DNA from 3 places in the Arthrobacter sp. FX8 genome. Region 2 is predicted to be linked to each of the others. Evidence: riboswitches for the same ligand, from Rfam matches in the RefSeq annotation. Region 2 holds a riboswitch; each other region holds the start of a gene.
What was found. A riboswitch is a leader RNA that binds a small molecule or an ion and turns the genes downstream of it on or off. The one in region 2 is predicted to bind S-adenosylmethionine.
Positions count from the first base shown of each region.

Region 1: it holds a riboswitch for S-adenosylmethionine, as region 2 does, so the genes downstream of both, OUO20_RS09545 (aminotransferase class V-fold PLP-dependent enzyme) here and OUO20_RS03480 (bifunctional o-acetylhomoserine/o-acetylserine sulfhydrylase) in region 2, are expected to answer to the same signal.
Region 3: it holds a riboswitch for S-adenosylmethionine, as region 2 does, so the genes downstream of both, OUO20_RS15735 (DUF1737 domain-containing protein) here and OUO20_RS03480 (bifunctional o-acetylhomoserine/o-acetylserine sulfhydrylase) in region 2, are expected to answer to the same signal.

Region 1 covers NZ_CP113505.1:2,081,065-2,087,234, forward strand. Annotated here, with positions in the region: gene OUO20_RS09525 (DoxX family protein) at 1-58, shown strand, start outside; partial or broken gene aroA (3-phosphoshikimate 1-carboxyvinyltransferase) at 65-1,451, shown strand; partial or broken gene rsgA (ribosome small subunit-dependent GTPase A) at 1,435-2,549, shown strand; gene hisN (histidinol-phosphatase) at 2,594-3,406, shown strand; SAM riboswitch class IV at 3,559-3,672, shown strand; partial or broken gene OUO20_RS09545 (aminotransferase class V-fold PLP-dependent enzyme) at 3,709-5,125, shown strand; gene OUO20_RS09550 (class I SAM-dependent methyltransferase) at 5,227-5,985, shown strand; gene OUO20_RS09555 (metal-dependent transcriptional regulator) at 6,031-6,170, shown strand, end outside.
Region 2 covers NZ_CP113505.1:768,815-774,984, forward strand. Annotated here, with positions in the region: partial or broken gene OUO20_RS03460 (DeoR/GlpR family DNA-binding transcription regulator) at 1-193, shown strand, start outside; gene OUO20_RS03465 (CPBP family intramembrane glutamic endopeptidase) at 388-1,083, shown strand; gene OUO20_RS03470 (HNH endonuclease signature motif containing protein) at 1,129-2,715, opposite strand; gene OUO20_RS03475 (VOC family protein) at 2,905-3,543, opposite strand; SAM riboswitch class IV at 3,763-3,877, shown strand; partial or broken gene OUO20_RS03480 (bifunctional o-acetylhomoserine/o-acetylserine sulfhydrylase) at 3,921-5,242, shown strand; SAM riboswitch class IV at 5,342-5,457, shown strand; gene metX (homoserine O-acetyltransferase MetX) at 5,470-6,170, shown strand, end outside.
Region 3 covers NZ_CP113505.1:3,359,642-3,365,811, forward strand. Annotated here, with positions in the region: gene opgC (OpgC domain-containing protein) at 1-1,756, opposite strand, end outside; SAM riboswitch class IV at 1,982-2,097, shown strand; gene OUO20_RS15735 (DUF1737 domain-containing protein) at 2,111-2,386, shown strand; gene OUO20_RS15740 (rhodanese-like domain-containing protein) at 2,383-2,793, shown strand; gene OUO20_RS15745 (O-succinylhomoserine sulfhydrylase) at 2,794-4,002, shown strand; gene OUO20_RS15750 (glutamate--cysteine ligase 2) at 4,139-5,365, opposite strand; gene OUO20_RS15755 (UDP-N-acetylglucosamine 1-carboxyvinyltransferase) at 5,432-6,170, opposite strand, start outside.

The DNA.
Region 1 (6,170 bases), 1.3 Mb from region 2:
GCTGAACAAGGCGGACAAGGCCGTGCGCCGCGCCGTCGAACACGCTACGGGAGCATAAACACGAATGACCGCAGCAGTTGCCACCCGGGACGGGTCCGGAACGCCTGTCCAGCACTGGGCCGCACCCTTTGCGTCCCGGCCCGTTAACGCCACCGTGACGGTGCCCGGATCGAAGTCCCTGACCAACAGGTACCTGGTCCTGGCAGCCCTCGCGGACGGCCCGTCCCGGCTGCGGGCCCCCTGCATTCCAGGGACTCCGCACTCATGGTCGACGCACTGCGGCAGCTCGGTGCCGTCATCACCGAAGTGCCCGGGGACGGTGCCTTTGGGCCCGACCTGGAGGTGGTTCCGCTGCCGGCGGCAGCGGCCGCGTCCCACACCAGGATCGACTGCGGACTTGCCGGCACCGTCATGCGGTTCGTTCCGCCGCTGGCGGCGCTCCGCAACGGAGCCAGCGTGTTCGACGGCGATCCCCACGCCCGCAAGCGCCCCATGGGAACCATCATCGAGGCCCTCAAAGCCCTGGGCGTGGCCGTTTCCGCCGAAGACGGCAGCGCGCCGTCGTCGCTCCCTTTGTGGTGGAAGGCAACGGCGCAGTCCGCGGCGGCCATCTGGTGATCGATGCCAGCGCCTCCTCGCAGTTCGTCTCCGCCCTCCTCCTGGTGGGCGCAAGGTTCGACGACGGCCTGCACCTGGAACACGTGGGCAAGCCGGTACCCAGCCTGGACCACATCAACATGACAGTGGCCGTCCTGCGCGGTGCCGGCGTTTCAGTGGACGACTCCGTCCCCAACCACTGGGTGGTGGCGCCGGGACCCATCCGCGCCTTCGACCAGCGGATTGAACAGGACCTTTCCAACGCCGGGCCCTTCCTGGCCGCGGCCCTGGCCACGCGGGGCACCGTACGGATTCCCAACTGGCCTGATGAAACGCAGCAGGTGGGAGACCTGTGGCGCGGAATCCTGGCCAGCATGGGCGCCTCGGTCACCCTGGCTGACGGTGTCCTGACCGTCACCGGCGGCCCGGAGATCAAGGGCGGCAACTTCGCGGACACCAGTGAACTGGCTCCCACGGTCGCGGCCCTGTGTGCCCTTGCCACGGGGCCTTCCCGCCTCAGCGGCATCGCCCACCTGAGGGGACACGAGACGGACAGGCTCGCGGCCCTGGTATCGGAGATCAACCGGCTGGGCGGCGACGCCGAGGAAACCAGCGACGGCCTGGTGATCCGGCCCGCCCGGCTGCACGCCGGCGTCGTCCACAGCTACGCCGACCACCGCATGGCCACGGCCGGCGCAATCCTGGGACTCGCCGTCGAAGGCGTCCAGGTGGAGGACATCGGCACCACGGCCAAGACCATGCCGGATTTCCCGCAGCTGTGGGCCGGCATGCTGGCCCAGGGAGAAGGGTCCGCCGCCGGACCGGAAGGGCGCGGCAGTGGCGCGGAGCACTGATTCCTGGGACGAATCGGACGTTCGGATCCGTCCCAGCAAGAAGGGCTCCCGGCCGCGCACCAAAGACCGCCCCAGCCACGACGACGCCGTGACCGGACGGATCATCACGGTGGACCGCGGGCGGTACACCGCGGTAGTGGACGAGGACTCGGAGAATGAGCGCGTTGTCATTGCCGCGCGCGCCCGGGAACTTCGGCGCTCGCCCGTTGTGGCAGGCGACTTCGTCTCGCTCGTGGGGGACGTGTCCGGCGCGCCGGACACGCTGGCCCGGCTGGTGAAGATCCAGGACCGCCACACCCTCCTGCGCCGCAGCGCCGACGACACCGACCCCGTGGAGCGCGCGGTGGTGGCCAACGCCGACCAACTGGTGATCGTGGTGGCTGCCGCCAACCCGGAACCCCGCACGGGGTTCATCGACCGCGCGCTCGTGGCCGCATACGACGCCGGAATCGAACCCATCCTGCTGGTCACCAAGGCCGACGTCAAAGACCCCGCGGAACTGCTTTCCAACTACACGCACCTGGACTTCCCGGTGATCATCAGCAAGACGGCGGATGCGCAGGCGTCGGGAATCGATGCCCGGTCCGATGACGGGCTCTCGGCGCGGCTGGACAGCGCCGCAGTGGCGGCGCTGCGGGACCATCTCGATGGCAAGGTCACCGTTATGCTGGGGCACTCCGGCGTCGGCAAGTCCACCATGGTGAACGCCCTGACCGGCGCCGAGCGGGCCACCGGCGGCGTGAATGCCGTGACCGGGCGCGGCCGCCACACGTCGTCGTCGGCCCTTGCCTTGCGGTTGGCGGACGCGCCTCCCGGCAGCTGGATCATCGATACCCCCGGCATCCGTTCCTTTGGCCTGGCGCACGTGGACCCTGACCGCATCCTGCGCTCCTTCCCGGACCTCTCCCCGGCATCGAGAACTGCGAACGGGGCTGCAAGCACACCGCAACCGCAGTGAACTGCGGCCTCGACGACTGGGTGGCAGGCGGACACGCAGGTCCCACCGGCGCGGCCCGGCTGGCCTCGCTGCGGCGCCTGCTTGGTACGGACCCGAGGATGGAAGCACAGGAAACCAAGGAGCTCGGCAGCGTCAACTGACGCGTTCTCCCGGCAGAACCGTCCACAGACGGTAGTTTGGAACCATGATCCAACCCGCTTCGAGCTACAACGATGACCTGCGCCTGGCCCATGTCCTGGCCGACTCCGTGGATGACCAGACCATGAGCCGCTTCAAGGCCCTGGACCTCCACGTTGAGACCAAGCCGGACCTGACGCCGGTCACCGACGCGGACAAGGCCGCCGAGGAAGCCATCCGGGGCCAGCTCTCCCGTTCACGCCCCCGCGACGCCGTCCTGGGCGAGGAATTCGGCAGCACCGGCCACGGTTCCCGGCGCTGGATCATCGACCCCATTGACGGAACCAAGAACTTTGTCCGCGGCGTTCCCGTATGGGCCACGCTGATCGCCCTCGTGGATGAGGGCGAACCGGTGGTGGGCGTCGTCAGCGCCCCGGCCCTGGGCAAGCGCTGGTGGGCGGCGAAAGGCATGGGCGCGTACATGGGCAGGTCCCTTGCCGCCGCCACCCGCCTCCGCGTGTCCAACGTGTCGAAGCTTTCCGACGCCTCCCTCTCCTACTCCAGCCTGGGCGGGTGGAAGGAACGCGGAAACCTTGACGAGTTCCTCGGCCTTACCGAGGACGTTTGGCGGACCCGGGCCTACGGGGATTTCTGGTCGTATTGCATGGTGGCCGAGGGCTCCGTGGACATCGCCTGCGAACCCGAGCTGAACCTCTATGACATGGCTGCCCTGGTGCCGATCGTGGTGGAGGCCGGCGGCCGGTTCACATCCCTGGAAGGCGAGGACGGCCCGTTCGGCGGGAACGCCCTGGCCACGAACTCAATCCTGCACTCGGAGGTCCTGCACCGATTGAACCCGTACCTGGACGATCTGCTGTAACTCACGCGCTTTCCACGTTTGAACGAATAATGCGACGCCGGACACCTCCCAAGGCAGGTGCCCGGCGTCGTTTATTCGGGGGCGCGTAACAAAGCCCTTAACAATTGCCGCGGCTTCAGTCCTGGCCGCCCCATGTCCTACGCTTTTATGCAGGTCACGAGTGCCAGCGCAAAACCCCGGTTTGCTGGCCGGCAACCCTCCATTCGCGGTGGGGTGCCCCGGGTGACGACCAGGCCGGTCCGGAGCGGATGCGGCAAGCGCGGATTCCACTATGCCGGAGTCCTGTACCAAGTGAGGTCTCTGTGACAACTGCCACCGTCTCCCCCAGCCCGTCATTGCCGAAGCTGCCGTCCCCCATGCACGCCACGCCGCAGCCGGCCGGCCGCTCGCTGCCGTCACCGGCGCCGAAATCCAGGCGCCCCTGATTTCGGGCGGCCACGTGCGGTACGCCAACCTCGATTACGGCGCCTCCGCCCCGGCACTGTCCGTAGTGTCCGCTTACCTGAATGAGATCCTCCCCTACTACGCCAGCGTCCACCGCGGGGCAGGATACGCATCCCAGATCAGCACCTCCGTGTACGAGAACGCGCGCAGCATCGTCAGGGATTTCGTGGGCGGCCGCCCGGATGATTCGGTCATCTTCACCCGCAACACGACGGATTCGCTGAACCTGCTGGCCGGCTGCCTTCCCGTGACCGATGGCCGCCACGACGGCGAAGTGCTGTACCTGGACATCGAACACCACGCCAATCTCCTGCCGTGGCAGGGCGTCCCGCACCGCAGCATCGTCGCCGCCGACACCATCACCGGCACCCTTGAGGCCGTACGTGCCGAGCTTGGACAGGGCGGTGTCAGCTTGGTCGCGGTCACCGGGGCCTCCAACGTGACCGGCGAAATCCTCCCCATCCGGGCGCTGGCCGCGCTGGCCCACGAACATGGCGCACGGATCGTGGTGGATGCGGCCCAGCTCGCGCCGCACCGCCGCATAGACATCAGCGCGGATGACGTCGACTACCTCGCCTTCTCAGGCCACAAGCTGTACGCGCCCTTCGGCGCCGGCGTCCTGGTGGGGCGCCCGGACTGGCTGGACGCCGGCGTCCCGCACCTCGCCGGCGGCGGCGCCGTCAAGGAAGCCAGGCTCGACGGCGTCAGCTGGGCCACCGGCCCGGCCCGCCATGAGGGGGCTCGCCGAACGTCCTGGGGGCCGCCACGCTGGCCCGCGCCACCCAGGTCATTGCAGGCCTGGACCAGGCACGCTGGCACGCCCACGAGTCCGCCATCCGCTCCTTTTTGGTGGAGGGACTCCAGCGGATCGACGGCGTCACGGTTCACCAGATCTTCAAGGACACCAACCCCGAAACGGACACCATCGGGGTGGTCAACTTCTCCGTCGAGGGTTACGACGCAGGACTGGTGGCGGCGTACCTTTCGGCAGAGCATGGCGTGGGCCTGCGTGACGGGCGCTTCTGCGCCCATCCCCTGCTGAAGCGCCTGGGCCTGCCGTCCGGTTCCCTCCGCGCCAGCTTCGGCGTCGGTTCGCGCCTGGAAGATGCCGAGCGCCTGCTGGCCGGCATCCAGGCGCTCCGGAGCAACGGGCTGGGCTGGGACTACGTGGTGGACGCAGGCCGCTGGGTCCCTGCCAACGACACCCGCACCTACCCGCACTGGGCGCCCAACACCCCTGGAACAGCCGGCGCAGCGCCCTGCATCGACGACTGACGCCGGAAACCGCCACTCCTGTTTCAGCCGGCTGACCGCGCGTCAGGGGAATGCGGTAAATTCGAAAGGTACCGCAGGACGTCAGCTGAAGGAGGCCACGCGTGGTTCGGGGTGGCCCCAAGCTTGATCACGGGCGGCGCAGGGAACTGGGCCAGAGCTTCCAGGACGGCGGCAGGCACTACCAGCGCGTCCGGCCCGGCTACCCTGAGGAGTCAGCCCGGTGGCTGGTGCCCGCCGACGCCCATGAAGCCCTCGACGTTGGTGCCGGTACCGGAAAGTTCACCGCGCTGCTGCTGGACATGGGGCTGGACGTCACGGCCGTGGACCCCTCGGCGGACATGCTCGCCCAGCTCACGGAACACTACCCGGCTGCCACGGCGATGCCGGGGACTGCCGAGGCGACAGGCCTGCCCGACGCCAGCTTCGACGTCGTCACCGTAGCCCAGGCGTGGCACTGGTGCGACGCCCTGGCGGCAAGCACCGAACTGGCCCGCGTGCTGCGCCCGCACGGAACCCTCGGCCTGGTGTGGAACCAGCTGGACACCTCAGTGCCCTGGGTGCACCGGCTCTCCCGGATCATGCACGCAGGCGACGTCTACCGGCCGGGGCACAAGCCCGTCATCGGCCCGGAGTTCCAGGGGCTCGAAGGGCATGTCACCCACTGGCAGGACACAGTGGACACCACGGACCTGATGGAACTCACTAAATCCCGCAGCTACTACCTCCGGGCCGGCGAGTCAACGCGGGCCAAGGTCCTGGCCAACCTGGACTGGTACCTGCACGAACACCTTGCCTACACCCCTGACCAGGAAATCGACCTTCCCTACCTCACCCTGGCTTGGCGGGCCGTCAAGGCATGACGGCGCATCCCGTATGGCGCCTGCAGAGCCGGTAGGCTTGGATTCGTGAAGACCAGCGCGCCCTCCTCCTCGATCGAGGATTACGTCAAGGTCATTTATTCCTTTACCGAATGGCAGGACAAGCCCATCACGTCCTCCCAGCTCGCACAGCGGCTGGGGGTGGCAAATTCCTCGGTTTCGGAAAT
Region 2 (6,170 bases):
CGTCAATGCGCTGCTGGCCAGCAGGGCCAGGGTGTCCTACGTCCTGGCCGATTCCTCCAAAGTGGGCGTGCGGGCCTTCGCCACCATGGACGGCTACAACTTCACCCGGCTGATCACCGATGCCGGCATCTCGCCCCGCGACAAGGCTGCCTTTGAAGCCAACGGCACGGAAGTGATTGTCGCGCCCGCCTGACCCGAACAGTCGGCACCGGGCTCCTCCGGCGGCGCACCGCTGCCCGCTTACGACTGCGGACACCAGCCGCTCCATCAGGCCGGATCCAGAAACTGAAGGCAAGATGGGAACATGCTGGTTCCTCCCGCCGTCGCCTTCGGCTCGAAGTATGGATCGTCCTGGGCCTGTCCCTGGGCCAGTCGGCTGTCTACTCCGTGGTGCAGCTGCTGGACAAGATGACACGCGCCCCGCTTGCCGAGGGCACGTCCACCCTGAACCGCTCCCAGAGCACCCGCGAATACTTCGACCTCACATATCAGCTGCTGGACATCATCTTTGCGCTGGTGCCCGTGCTGCTGGTCTTCTACTTCCTGACGGACCAGCGCCAGGCAGTGCCGGGCGAGGCGGGCACCTCCCGCTCTGCCTTTCAGAAACTGGGGTTCAATTTTGCCCGGCCCGGCAGGGATCTGCTCCAGGGCCTCGGACTGGCTGGACTGATCGGCGTACCCTCGCTGGGTCTCTATGCGGCCGGCCGGGCGCTCGGAATTACCACCGCCATCATCCCCAGCGCCCTGGATGCCTATTGGTGGACCGTGCCTGTCCTCATCCTGTCCGCCATGCGGCATGCCGTGCTTGAGGAAGTCATTGTGGTGGGCTACCTCCTGGACCGCTTTGGCAAGTTCGGCTGGAGCATGCCGCTGGCCATTGCGGCGAGCTCCGTGCTGCGCGGCAGCTACCACCTCTACCAAGGCTTTGGTCCCTTCATTGGCAACGCCGTGATGGGCGTGGTCTTTGCCTGGCTGTACACCCGGACCCGCCGGGTCATGCCACTGGTCATCGCCCACGCCCTGCTGGATATCGTGGCCTTCGTTGGCTTCAGCCTGTTCGGCAAAGCCATGGGGTTGGGGTAGGACCCGGGACACCAGCCTGCGCGGCTCCAGCCATGCTTGTTGCTGTCACATCAGCGTCAGCAGCAACGGCCAGTCTGCTTGTGGGTCTGGTGGCAACACGAAGGGTTTCGCGTAGAAGTCGTCCCAGAGGGCATCAGCAGCGAAAAGGTCCTCCGGGTCCAGCAGGTTGTCGCCGTCGGGTTCCTCCACTTCCGGTTCTTCCATTTCCGGTTCCGGCCAGGCTGGAACGGCGGCAAGCGGCACTATTCCTGGCGGCCAGTGGGTTGGTTGGGGGTCGTGGTGTTCGGGGTTGTAGTGGCGGCCGGTGGGTGAGGTCCAGCCGGGCGGTCCGTTGTTGGTGGCGGGGTCGGGGGTCCAGGCGCGGGCGTGCTTCAAACGGTGATGTTTGGGGCAAAGCTGGGCCAGGTTCCGGATGTCTGTTCTGCCGCCGTGTTCCCAGGCGGTGAGGTGGTCGGTGTGGTTGTCGGGGGTGTGGTTGCTGCAGCCGGGGAAGGTGCATTTCCGGTCCCGCATGCGGATCCATTGTTTGATGGTTTCGGGGAGCCGGTAGCGGGTGCGTCCGATCTCCAGTGGTGCCCCGTCGCGGGGGTCGACCAGGACCCGGTAGAACGACTCCGCCCCGTCCGCGACAAGCCTCCGTGCCATCGACGCCGGGATCGGGCCCAGGCCGTCCAGCACCGCCGGCTCATCGGTCAGCCCGAGCAGCGCGAAGACCGGCACGGTGACCAGGACATCGGCCCGCGGAGTGGGAGCTCGTCCAACATCCGCACTACTCCCGGCAGCCTCGCCCGCAGGGGTTCCTGCGCCGAGGAGGAATGATGCTGCGATGTCGGGGCGGAGTTGGGTGAGGGTGCGGGGCTCGTCAGGGCCCTGGAGTCCGCGGGCGGTGGCGGTGGTGCGGTTCCAGATGGCGCAGGCGGTGTCACCGGGGAGGTAGAGCGAGAGCCAGGCCATGCCGTCGCGGTCCGGGGTGTATTCCATCCGCCGGTCCGCGACGCCTTTGGCGTGGCGTTTGGCGAGGGTTTCGGGGTGGTGGCGTTCCCGCCAGGCGCGGACCTTGGCGCGGAACCGGGCGGGGACGAGTTCGCCGGGCGCGGCGCCGCGGGCGGGGTTGGGGGCGTCGGGGTCGAAGAAGTGCGCCACCAAGGCAGCAGCCCCGTCGGGGGTGAGCCCCTCGGTTTCATCGGCGACGATCCTGGCATGCTGCCACGACAGGTCACCGGCTGACAGGGCGCCCAGGAGCGGCGGCAGGGAACCCACCCGGCGGGATTGTTCCACCAAAGCACCCGCGGCCGCGGAACTGATGCTAAGGACTCCGGCGATCTCCTCCACCGCGGACATCTCCGAAAACATGCGCTCATTCACCGGGGCGTCGGGGGCAAGCAGTGCCTGCTGGATTTCGACCGCTTCTGCCGCGTCACGGGCCTTCACCGCCGCGAGCTGAGCCTCGACCCGGGAGACTGCCTCCAGCCGTTCCAGCCGGAGCTCATAGCGCCGCTGCAGCACATCCACGTCAGCGCCAACACCGGTCCCGGCGGCAAGGATATGATCCTCACGGTCCAGCGCATCGAGGGCAGCAACAGAGACAGAAACACCCTCCAAAACCACCCCAACATCCGTGCCGATTCCCATACCCACATCATCCAGCGAGGCACCGACATTCAGACCTGGATCGCAGCGATGTAGGAAGCAGCCACTTAAATGAATTCGGCCGCCATCGGGTAGTGACGCCGTTGTCACCACCTGATGGCGGCCGAAGCTGATCCGGGTACTGGCCCGGCGAACCCCCTCCCGGACATTCCGGGAGGCTGGGGTGGAGCGTCAGATGGTGACGGCTCCGTTGGCGGTTTCAAACGTGACCGACAGGATGCCCGGAGTTCCGTGCGGGGCGACCCACTCCACCGCAACGTCCTCAAGCGGCTTCTCCACCGGTTCACCCAGCCACTCGGTCACGCGGGACGCGGAGCCGGCGATGGTCAGGCAGCTCATCTTAAGATTGCTGGGGTAGGCGTTGGACGGGTGCAGTGCCGGGTCGCCTTCCCACTTGAGCATGTACGGCACCTGGGGATCGGCGATAAGGCCAAGGATGCCAATCTGTTTCCAGACCAGCTCCCGGCCGTCCGGGAACTTGCGGTTGCCGTTCACCGCGGCGCGGCCAAGGCGTGCCTCGAACGGGGCGAGGTCGTCCACTTCGACGCACCAGCCCATCCAGCCACCACCGGCCGCGGAACGGGCACGCACTGCCTGTCCGAACGGTGCCTTGTCCGAAGCCGGGTGGTCCAGGACCTCTACGACTTCCAGGTACTTGTGCCCGGCGAGCGGGATGATCATATTCCGGGTTCCGAACCGGGGGTGCACCCCGCCCTTCACTGCCTCAACGCCGAGGGCAGATGAAATACGTTCGGTAGTGGCCGCGAGGCCATCTTGTTCACAGGCGTAAGAGACGTGATCCATGCGCATGGCAACATCTTGGCACTTTGTGATCCGGCTCTCAGCTAAGGGTACCCTTACTGGAAAGGCGGCCGGGAAAAGGGCCGGGAACATGGGCAAGAAGGACGACGGCGGCGTCCCCGGCCGGGTGCGGGGCGGCCCACCTGTGGCGGCTCGAAAGCCATGCAGGGCGACCTTGTTCGTCACAATGCTGTCCACGGCGACTACCCCGTTCCTAGACTGGGCGCAGGTCATGAGCGCCAGCGCCAAGCCCCGGCTCGCTGGCCGGCAACCCTCCACCCGCGGTGGGGTGCCCCGGGTGAGGACCTGGCTGTCCGGCAAGAGCCGGAAGCAAGCGCGGCCCGTACTGCCCCACGCATTCCGGGCCCATGTCATAGGAGACTGAGATGTCCAACGGATGGTCTTTCGAAACCCGCCAGATCCATGCAGGCCAGGAGCCCGACAGTGCCACCGGAGCCCGCGCGCTCCCCATTTACCAGACCACGTCCTTCGTGTTCCCCAGCGCCGAAAGCGCAGCCAACCGCTTTGCCCTCGCCGAACTTGCGCCCATCTACACCCGGATCGGCAACCCCACCCAGGATGCCGTCGAACAGCGGATCGCCAGCCTTGAGGGAGGCCTGGCCGCTTTGCTGCTGAGCTCGGGCCAGGCCGCCGAGACGTTCGCGGTGCTGAACATTGCGGAGGCGGGGGACCATATTGTGGCGAGCCCCAGCCTTTATGGCGGAACGTACAACCTGTTCGCCCACACCCTGAAGAAGTTCGGCATCTCGGTCACCTTCGTCCAGGATCCCGACAACCTGGACCAGTGGCGCGACGCCGTCCAGCCGAACACCAAGCTCTTTTTCGGTGAAGTGGTGTCCAATCCCCGCCAGGACGTCCTGGACATCGAAGGCATCTCCGAGGTGGCCCACCAGGCAGGCGTGCCACTGATCGTGGACAACACCCTGTCCACGCCCTACCTGATCCGCCCACTGGAGTGGGGTGCGGACATCGTGATCCACTCCGCCACCAAATACCTGGGCGGCCACGGCTCCGCAATTGCCGGCGTGATCGTGGACTCCGGCAAATTCGACTTCGGCAAGGACCCTGAACGGTTCCCCGGCTTCAACACCCCGGACCCCACCTACAACGGCCTGGTCTACGCCCGCGACCTAGGCGCCGACGGTGCGCTGGGTGCCAACCTCTCCTACATCCTCAAGGCCCGCGTCCAGCTGCTGCGCGACCTTGGCTCGGCGGTTTCCCCTTCAACGCCTTCCTGATCTCCCAGGGCCTGGAGACGCTGAGCCTGCGGGTGGAACGCCACGTTGCCAACGCCACGGAAGTGGCGCGCTGGCTGGAAGGACGGGACGACGTCGAATCCGTCGCCTACGCCGGGTTGCCCTCCAGCCCCTGGTACGAGCGTGGCCGCAAGTACGGGCCCAAGGGAACGGGCGCCGTCGTGGCCTTCAACCTTGCCGGCGGAGCGGAGGCGGGCAAGCGCTTCGTCGACGCCCTGGAGCTGCACTCCCACGTGGCCAACATCGGCGACGTCCGCTCCCTGGTCATCCACCCGGCGTCGACCACCCACAGCCAGCTCTCGCCGGAGCAGCAAGCGGTGGCCGGGGTGAATCCGGGACTGGTCCGGCTCTCTGTTGGCCTGGAGCACATCGATGACATCCTGGCCGACCTGGAAGCGGGTTTCCGCGCTGCCAAAGGCGCCCAGAGCTAAAAGCGCGCCAGGGCTGACGCCGGGAGGGCCGGCAAGCGGGGAAGTCACAACCAGTCACACTCTTGGCCTGGAGCGGGGGTGTTTCGTACACTCGAACCAGGTCATGAGTGCCAGTGACAGCCCCGGCTTGCTGGCCGGCAACCCTCCATCCGCGGTGGGGTGCCCCGGGTGAGGACCTGGCCTGCCGGTCAGACGACGGCAGGCAAGCGCGTAGAAGAGGTCTTGCCATGACGGTTACCGTCGCCCGAACCACCATCCCCGAACACGGAATTGTCCGCTACGCCTCCATCGGAGGGCTGGAACTTGAAGCCGGGGGATACCTCCCGGACGTCACGCTGGCCTACGAAACCTGGGGCACGCTCAACGCCGACGCCAGCAACGCCATCCTGATCGAGCACGCCCTGACCGGCAGCACCCACGTGACCCGCGGTGACACGGACGAAGAAGGCTGGTGGGAACAATTGGCCGGTCCCGGCGCTCCCGTGGACACGGACAAGTTCTTCGTGGTGTCCGTCAACATCGTGGGCGGCTGCTACGGGTCCACGGGCCCGTCCTCGGCCGCCCCGGACGGAGCCCCCTGGGGCTCCCGCTTCCCCCTGGTCACCCTGCGGGACAGCACGGTGGCAGAGGCCCGGCTGGCTGACCAGCTGGGCATCAGCAGCTGGTTCGCTGTCCTGGGCGGATCCATGGGCGGCGCCCGCGCCCTTGAATGGGCAGTGACCTACCCGGAGAGGGTGCAGCGCTGCGCCGTCATCTCCGTGGGTGCCGCGAGCACGGCGGAACAGATCGCCTTCGCGCAGGCCCAGACCCTGGCCATCCGGCAGGACCCACATTTCAACGGCGGCGACTACTATGGCGGCCCCTGCCCGGAAGCCGGGCTGGCACTTGCCCGGCGCATTGCCCACATCACCTACCGGTCCGCGGCTGA
Region 3 (6,170 bases), 2.0 Mb from region 2:
GACCGAACTGCAGCAGCACGATGGCCGGAAGCACCTGGGGCGGGACGGGGAACTGGAACAGCGATGACATGCCCGAATAGAGGTCGTAGGTCCGGCCGGCCCCGTTGTGCCCGGCGCCACCGGTCCCCTGGTCCACGAACGTGGTCAGGGCCTCGGTGTGGAAGAACGGGAGCAGGGACAGAAGGAAGACGCCGATCAGCACGGCCAGCGCCGTCAGGTAGAGCTTGCCGGCGCGGCGGGTCGTGAGGTCGACCACCTGCCCGAAGTCCTCCCTGGCCTTGGGTCCGTACACCATGCCCACCACCAGTCCGGAGAACAGGACGAACAGTTCCGCACCCGACACGAAGCCCACGGCCTCCTGGGTGAGCAGCTGGAACAGCGATGCCATGCCCAGGTGGTTCACCACCACAAAGACGATGGCCATCCCGCGCAGCAGATCGATGCGCGAGTCCCTGGCGGAGGGATCCTGGTAGCCCCAGGCCGTGGCTGCGTTGATCCGGCGGGGTATCTGCCACAGGGCCACCAGGAGGATGGCCATGGCGGCGGCAACAGTCCAGGCGGCAGCCCCGGAGAGCGTGTTGGCCCGGACGTAGGTGCTCCCGGATGCCACTTCGGTGACCGGCCCGGTGACCATTGGCGATGCCTTCAGCCTGTCCAGGGCCGCTTTGGCGATGCCCGCCTGTCCCGTGAGCAGCCAGCTGATGCTCGCCACGCCGGTATCCCTGGTGCTGGTGCGCTCGTCCCAGACAACGGCGGCCGTCCCGGCAAAAGCTGGGGAAGTGGCAGTTCCCACCACCTGGTCCCACCAGCCCGCCTTGATGTCCGCCTCCTGCGCGCCGCCGGACGCGGGGCTGTAGAAAGCAGAGGTCTGGAGGAGGAACGGCTTGTTGCGCCCCTCGGAATAGGTGCCGTAGAAGTTTTCGCCGCCGGAGGCCGTCAGCATGTCCTGGAGCTCGCCGGCCCTCGGCTGGGAGTTGACGGCGGGGCCGCCGGCCGTGTCGTCGTGATAGGCGGCCAGCCCCGCCCAGTCCACTGCGTCGTCGCCCGGGTAGTAAGGGGCGTAGGCGCTGTCGCTTGAGTTCCAGGCCCCGTCGCCGTTCGTGTCCAGGAGGGAAAAGCCTTCGGTTCCGGGCTGCGGGGCATCCCGGTTGCGGTCAAAGGGGTAGTCCTTGCCCAGGTAAGGCGCCCACACCAAGGTGGCCCGGCCGCCGTCGTACTTCTTGAACGCTGCCGCCACAGCCCTGAAGGCCTGCCGGTACGCGGCGGGCTGCTGGCCCCAGGCCACCCAGCTTGCATTCATGTCCGGGGCGAACCGGATCAGCAGCTGCCCCTTGAACCCGGACGTAAGGTCGCGCACCTGCGCTGCGAATGCTTCCGCTTCCGCGGTGCCGAGCTGGTCCAGGGGCACTGACGGCTTCACCGTGAGCAGGGCGTGGGCGCCTAGGGACGCGGCCTGCTGAAGGAAGCCGTCAAGGTCGTTCCGTTCCGAATCGCGGTAGGGGATGGTGATGTCGTGGCCGAAGACGGCCGGACTGGCACCAAGCCGGCCGCTGAAGCCTGCGGCGGTGTCCTCGCCCCACTCGAGCACCGCGCCCAGCCAGGGCTTTCCCTTCTCCGGCGCAGCGTCCGCCGCATGCGCCGGCGCAGCCGCCAGCAGGGCAAGGAGGCTGACGATGGCCGCGGCCAGGAACGCCCCGATGGACGGCCGGCGGGTCCCGCGGATGGCGGCCTGGTGGCGCGATGTGTTTGCCCGCATGCTGACAGGACCCCCGGTGCTCATTGCTGTGACGACGGGGCGGCGCCCCGGTAAGAACTTTATCGGCCCCGCGGCCCCGGGCGGCACGTGGCGGGCCGCCCACCTGCGGCGATGTCCGCCGTCGCGCTTTCCTTCAACCCCGCGCCTCCCTTCAGCGCTGCTCAATTACGGAACATGACGACGGCGGCGGTGCGGCTTGGCGCGGCAGATGTTACGTTTTTGGGGAGTAATGAGTACCGGTGTGAAGCCCTGACTGGCCGGTCGGCAACCCTCCCTTTCGCGGCGGGGTGCCTCAGGTGAATACTCGGCATATCGACCGATTCGAGCTGCAAGCGTGAAAGAAGGAGATCCGTCGTGTCTGACGCACCTGCCCCTGACGAAAAATTGTCCTACCGCCTGATCACCGGCCCGGATGACCGTTCATTCTGCGAGCGGATCTCCACGGCCCTGGCCGACGGCTATGTGCTGCACGGCAGCCCGGCAGCCACCTTCAATGGCACCAGCGTGATCGTGGCGCAGGCAGTGGTCCTTCCGGCGGCAATCGCCTCGGCCGATGCCGCGGTTGCCACCGCAGTGGATGAACTGGACGCCGAATTTGAAGGCGAGTTCGACGGCGAGGGCCACGCATGAGCTACGCGGGAGACCTCACGCCCCAGGAAGCATGGGAGAAGCTGGAACAGGGCGCCATCCTGGTGGACGTCCGCACCGAGGGCGAATGGGCCCACATCGGCATTCCGGACACCAAGGCCACGGACAACGACCCCCTCTTCATCCAGTGGACCTTCCCCGGCGGCATCCCCAACCCCGACTTCATCAACGACCTCAGCCAGCAGGCGCCCGAGGACCGTTCAACCGAACTGGTGTTCCTGTGCCGCTCCGGCCAGCGGTCCATCGCGGCAGCCATCGCGGCCACCCGGGCCGGCTTCACCTCCTACAACGTGCTGGAGGGCTTTGAAGGCGAGCCGGACCGCTATGGCGAACGCACCGTCAACGGCTGGAAAAACCGCGGCCTTCCCACCAACCTCGGAAAGAACTAAGTGACCTTCAACCAAGACGCCCCCGGCTGGAACCCCGACACCCAGGCTGTCCGTGGCGGGCTGGACCGCACCAACTTCCAGGAAACGTCCGAGGCCATTTTCCTGAACTCCGGCTTCGTCTACGAATCCGCGGCAGCAGCTGAACGCGCCTTCACCGGCGAGGACGAACGCTTTGTCTACTCCCGCTACGGCAACCCGTCCGTGGCCACCTTCCAGGAGCGGCTCCGGCTGCTGGAAGGCACCGAAGCCTGCTTCGCGACGGCGTCGGGCATGTCCGCGGTGTTCACCGCGCTTGGTGCCCTGCTGGCTGCCGGCGACCGGGTGGTGGCCGCCCGGTCGCTGTTCGGTTCGTGCTTCGTGATTTTGAACGAGATCCTTCCCCGGTGGGGCGTGGAGACCGTCTTCGTGGACGGGCCGGACCTGGACCAGTGGCGCGAGGCCCTCTCCAAGCCCACCACCGCCGTCTTCTTCGAATCCCCGTCCAACCCGATGCAGGAGATCGTGGACATCGCCGCGGTCAGCGAACTTGCGCATGCCGCCGGCGCCAAGGTGGTGGCGGACAACGTCTTCGCCACTCCCCTGCTGCAGCGCTGCGGTGACCTGGGCGCCGACGTCATCGTCTACTCCGGCACCAAGCACATCGACGGCCAGGGCAGGGTCATGGGCGGCGCCATCCTGGGCACCAAGGAGTTCATCGACGGTCCCGTGAAACAGCTAATGCGCCACACCGGGCCCGCACTCTCGGCGTTCAACGCCTGGGTCCTGACCAAGGGCCTGGAGACCATGAGCCTGCGCGTGAACCATTCCTCCGCCACGGCGCTCCGGCTCGCAGAGTGGCTGGAAGAACAGCCCGCCGTGAGCTGGGTGAAGTACCCGCTGCTCAAGTCCCACCCGCAGTACGACCTGGCGGCACGGCAGATGAGCGCCGGCGGTACGGTCCTCACGCTTGAGCTGGCTCCCTCCGGCGGGCGCTCCGGCAAGGAAGCGGCCTTCGCACTGCTGGACGGGCTGCGCATCATCGACATCTCCAACAACCTTGGTGATTCGAAGTCCCTGATCACGCACCCCGCCACCACCACGCACCGCGCCATGGGGCCGGAAGGGCGAGCCGCCATTGGGCTCAGTGACGGCGTGGTGCGGCTCTCGGTGGGGCTCGAGGACCCGGAGGACCTCCTCCGCGACCTGGAACAGGCACTCAAGCAGATCTAGCCGCGCGGGAAGCCCTAGCTCCTCTGGGTCCGGGCGACGCGCTTCCTCACTCTCGATGCGCAGATTCCCTGGCGCGCACCAAATATGGGCCGCGAAGAGGAATCTGCGCGTCGGGAATGGATATGCGCATCGAAGGTCAGCTCTGGCGGACCCGCAGCAGTTCGGGCGTGCCCTCCACGTCAGCAAGGTCCAGGGCATCCCGCATGGTCACGTTGACGGCCTGCCGCACCACGGCGCCGAACCCCATGTCCTCCGGGGGCGGTCCCGCCAGCGCCTTGTCCCGGGCGCGGCGCTGTTCGGCGGCTCCCGTTCCGCGGGCGATGATGTCCTCCACCCCCTGCCGTGCCAGTGCCAGTTCCCCCTGTTCGGACAGGACGGGAGCCAGGTAATCCACCAGGGACCGGACCACGTCCGCGGCCGGTGCGGGCCGGAAATTCCCAAAATCCAGGAGTTCACCGCTTAGCCCGGCGCTGCTGGCCTGCCACGAGGCCATCCGGAGGAGGACGGTGGGAACCGGCGCAGGATCCACGTCGGCCTGCCATTCCCTGCTGGCGGATTCCACCAGCGCCCGGACCAGCACGGCAATGAGCGCTGCATCCTCGGCACGAAGGCAGACGTCCGCCACGCGAACCTCGACGGTGGGGTGGTTGCGGGACAGCCGGGCGTCGAAGTACAGCATGCCCTCATCGAGCATGACGCCGCTTTCCAGCAGCCGCGTCACCACGCGCCGGTAGGCAGGGTACGTCCCGTAAATACCGGCCGGGCCCGCCGTGGGCCACCGGTTCCAGGCCTGGGTCCGGTAGCTTTCAAACCCGGTTGGAACGCCGTTCCAGAAGGGCGAATTGGCGCTCAGGGCCGTCAGCACTGCCAGCTTGTCGCGGATCCGGTCCAGGACCGCCACGCCCTCTTCGGGCGATTCGATGAACGTGTGCACATGGAAGCCGCAGGTCAGCTGCTCCTGGGCGGTGAGGCCGAAGCGCTCCAGCATTTTGGCGTACCGGGGGTCGGGCGTCGTGTGGGTGGTGGAGGCCAAGGGCGAGGTGGCGAGGGCCGCCACCCTGGCGCCATGCTTCCTGGCGGCTTGGTCCGCCAGGGCGCGGCCCGCGCGGATCTGTTCGAGCAGGCTCCCGTATTCGAGGCACGGACGGGTCTGGGTCTCGATCTGCTCAAGCTTCAGCTCGGCACTCAAGCCCATCTCGTCGTCGTAATCCGCCTGTTTTCCGGAGTGGTGGACCTCCGGGTCCACGGGAAGATCGTCAGCCGCAACGCGGTGGCCGGCCAGGAGGGCGTCGGCCAGGGCAAGGGGTTCCCCGGACTCCGGATCAACGATCAGGAGTTCCTCCTCTACGCCAAAAGTACGCATACGAACATTCTGCGATACTTGTCCGGCATTCGAGGGGCCCCGGCGATTCATGACGAACCGTGAATGCTAGTCCTGGAAGTACTCCACCTTGGCGCCAATGGTGTTCAGGCGTTCCGCCAGGTCCTCGTAGCCACGCTCGATCACGTAGATGTTCCGCAGTTCGGACACGCCCCGGGCGGCGAGCATGGCCAGCAGCAGGCAGGCGGCCGGACGAAGCGCAGGCGGGCAGCCCACCTCGGCGGCGCGCCACTTGGTGGGCCCGTTGACGTAGATCCGGTGCGGATCCAGTAGCTGCACCTGCGCCCCAAGCCTGTTCAGCTCTGTCAGGTAAATGGCGCGGTTCTCGTAGACCCAGTCGTGGATCATGGTCTGGCCATCGGCGTTCGCGGCAATGACGGCAAAGAACGGCAGGTTGTCGATGTTCAGCCCGGGGAACGGCATCGGATGGATCTTGTCCTCCGGGGCATGCAGCTCGGAGGGCTTGGTGGTCACGTCCACCAGCCGGGTGCGGCCGTTGCGGGCCATGTACTCGCCCGAAATTTCCAGCTTCTGCCCCATCTGGCCCAAGGTGGCCAACTCGATTTCCATGAACTCGATGGGCACCCGCCGCACCGTGACCTCGGAATTGGTGACGATGCCGGCCGTGATGAGGCTCATCGCCTCGATGGGATCCTCGGAGGGGAAGTACTCGATCTCCGCGTCAATGTCGGGCCGGCCCGTGATCTTCAGGGTGGTGGTGCCCACGCCCTCGATGGTGACGCCCAGCATCTGCAGGTAGAAGCACAGGTCCTGCACCATGTAATTG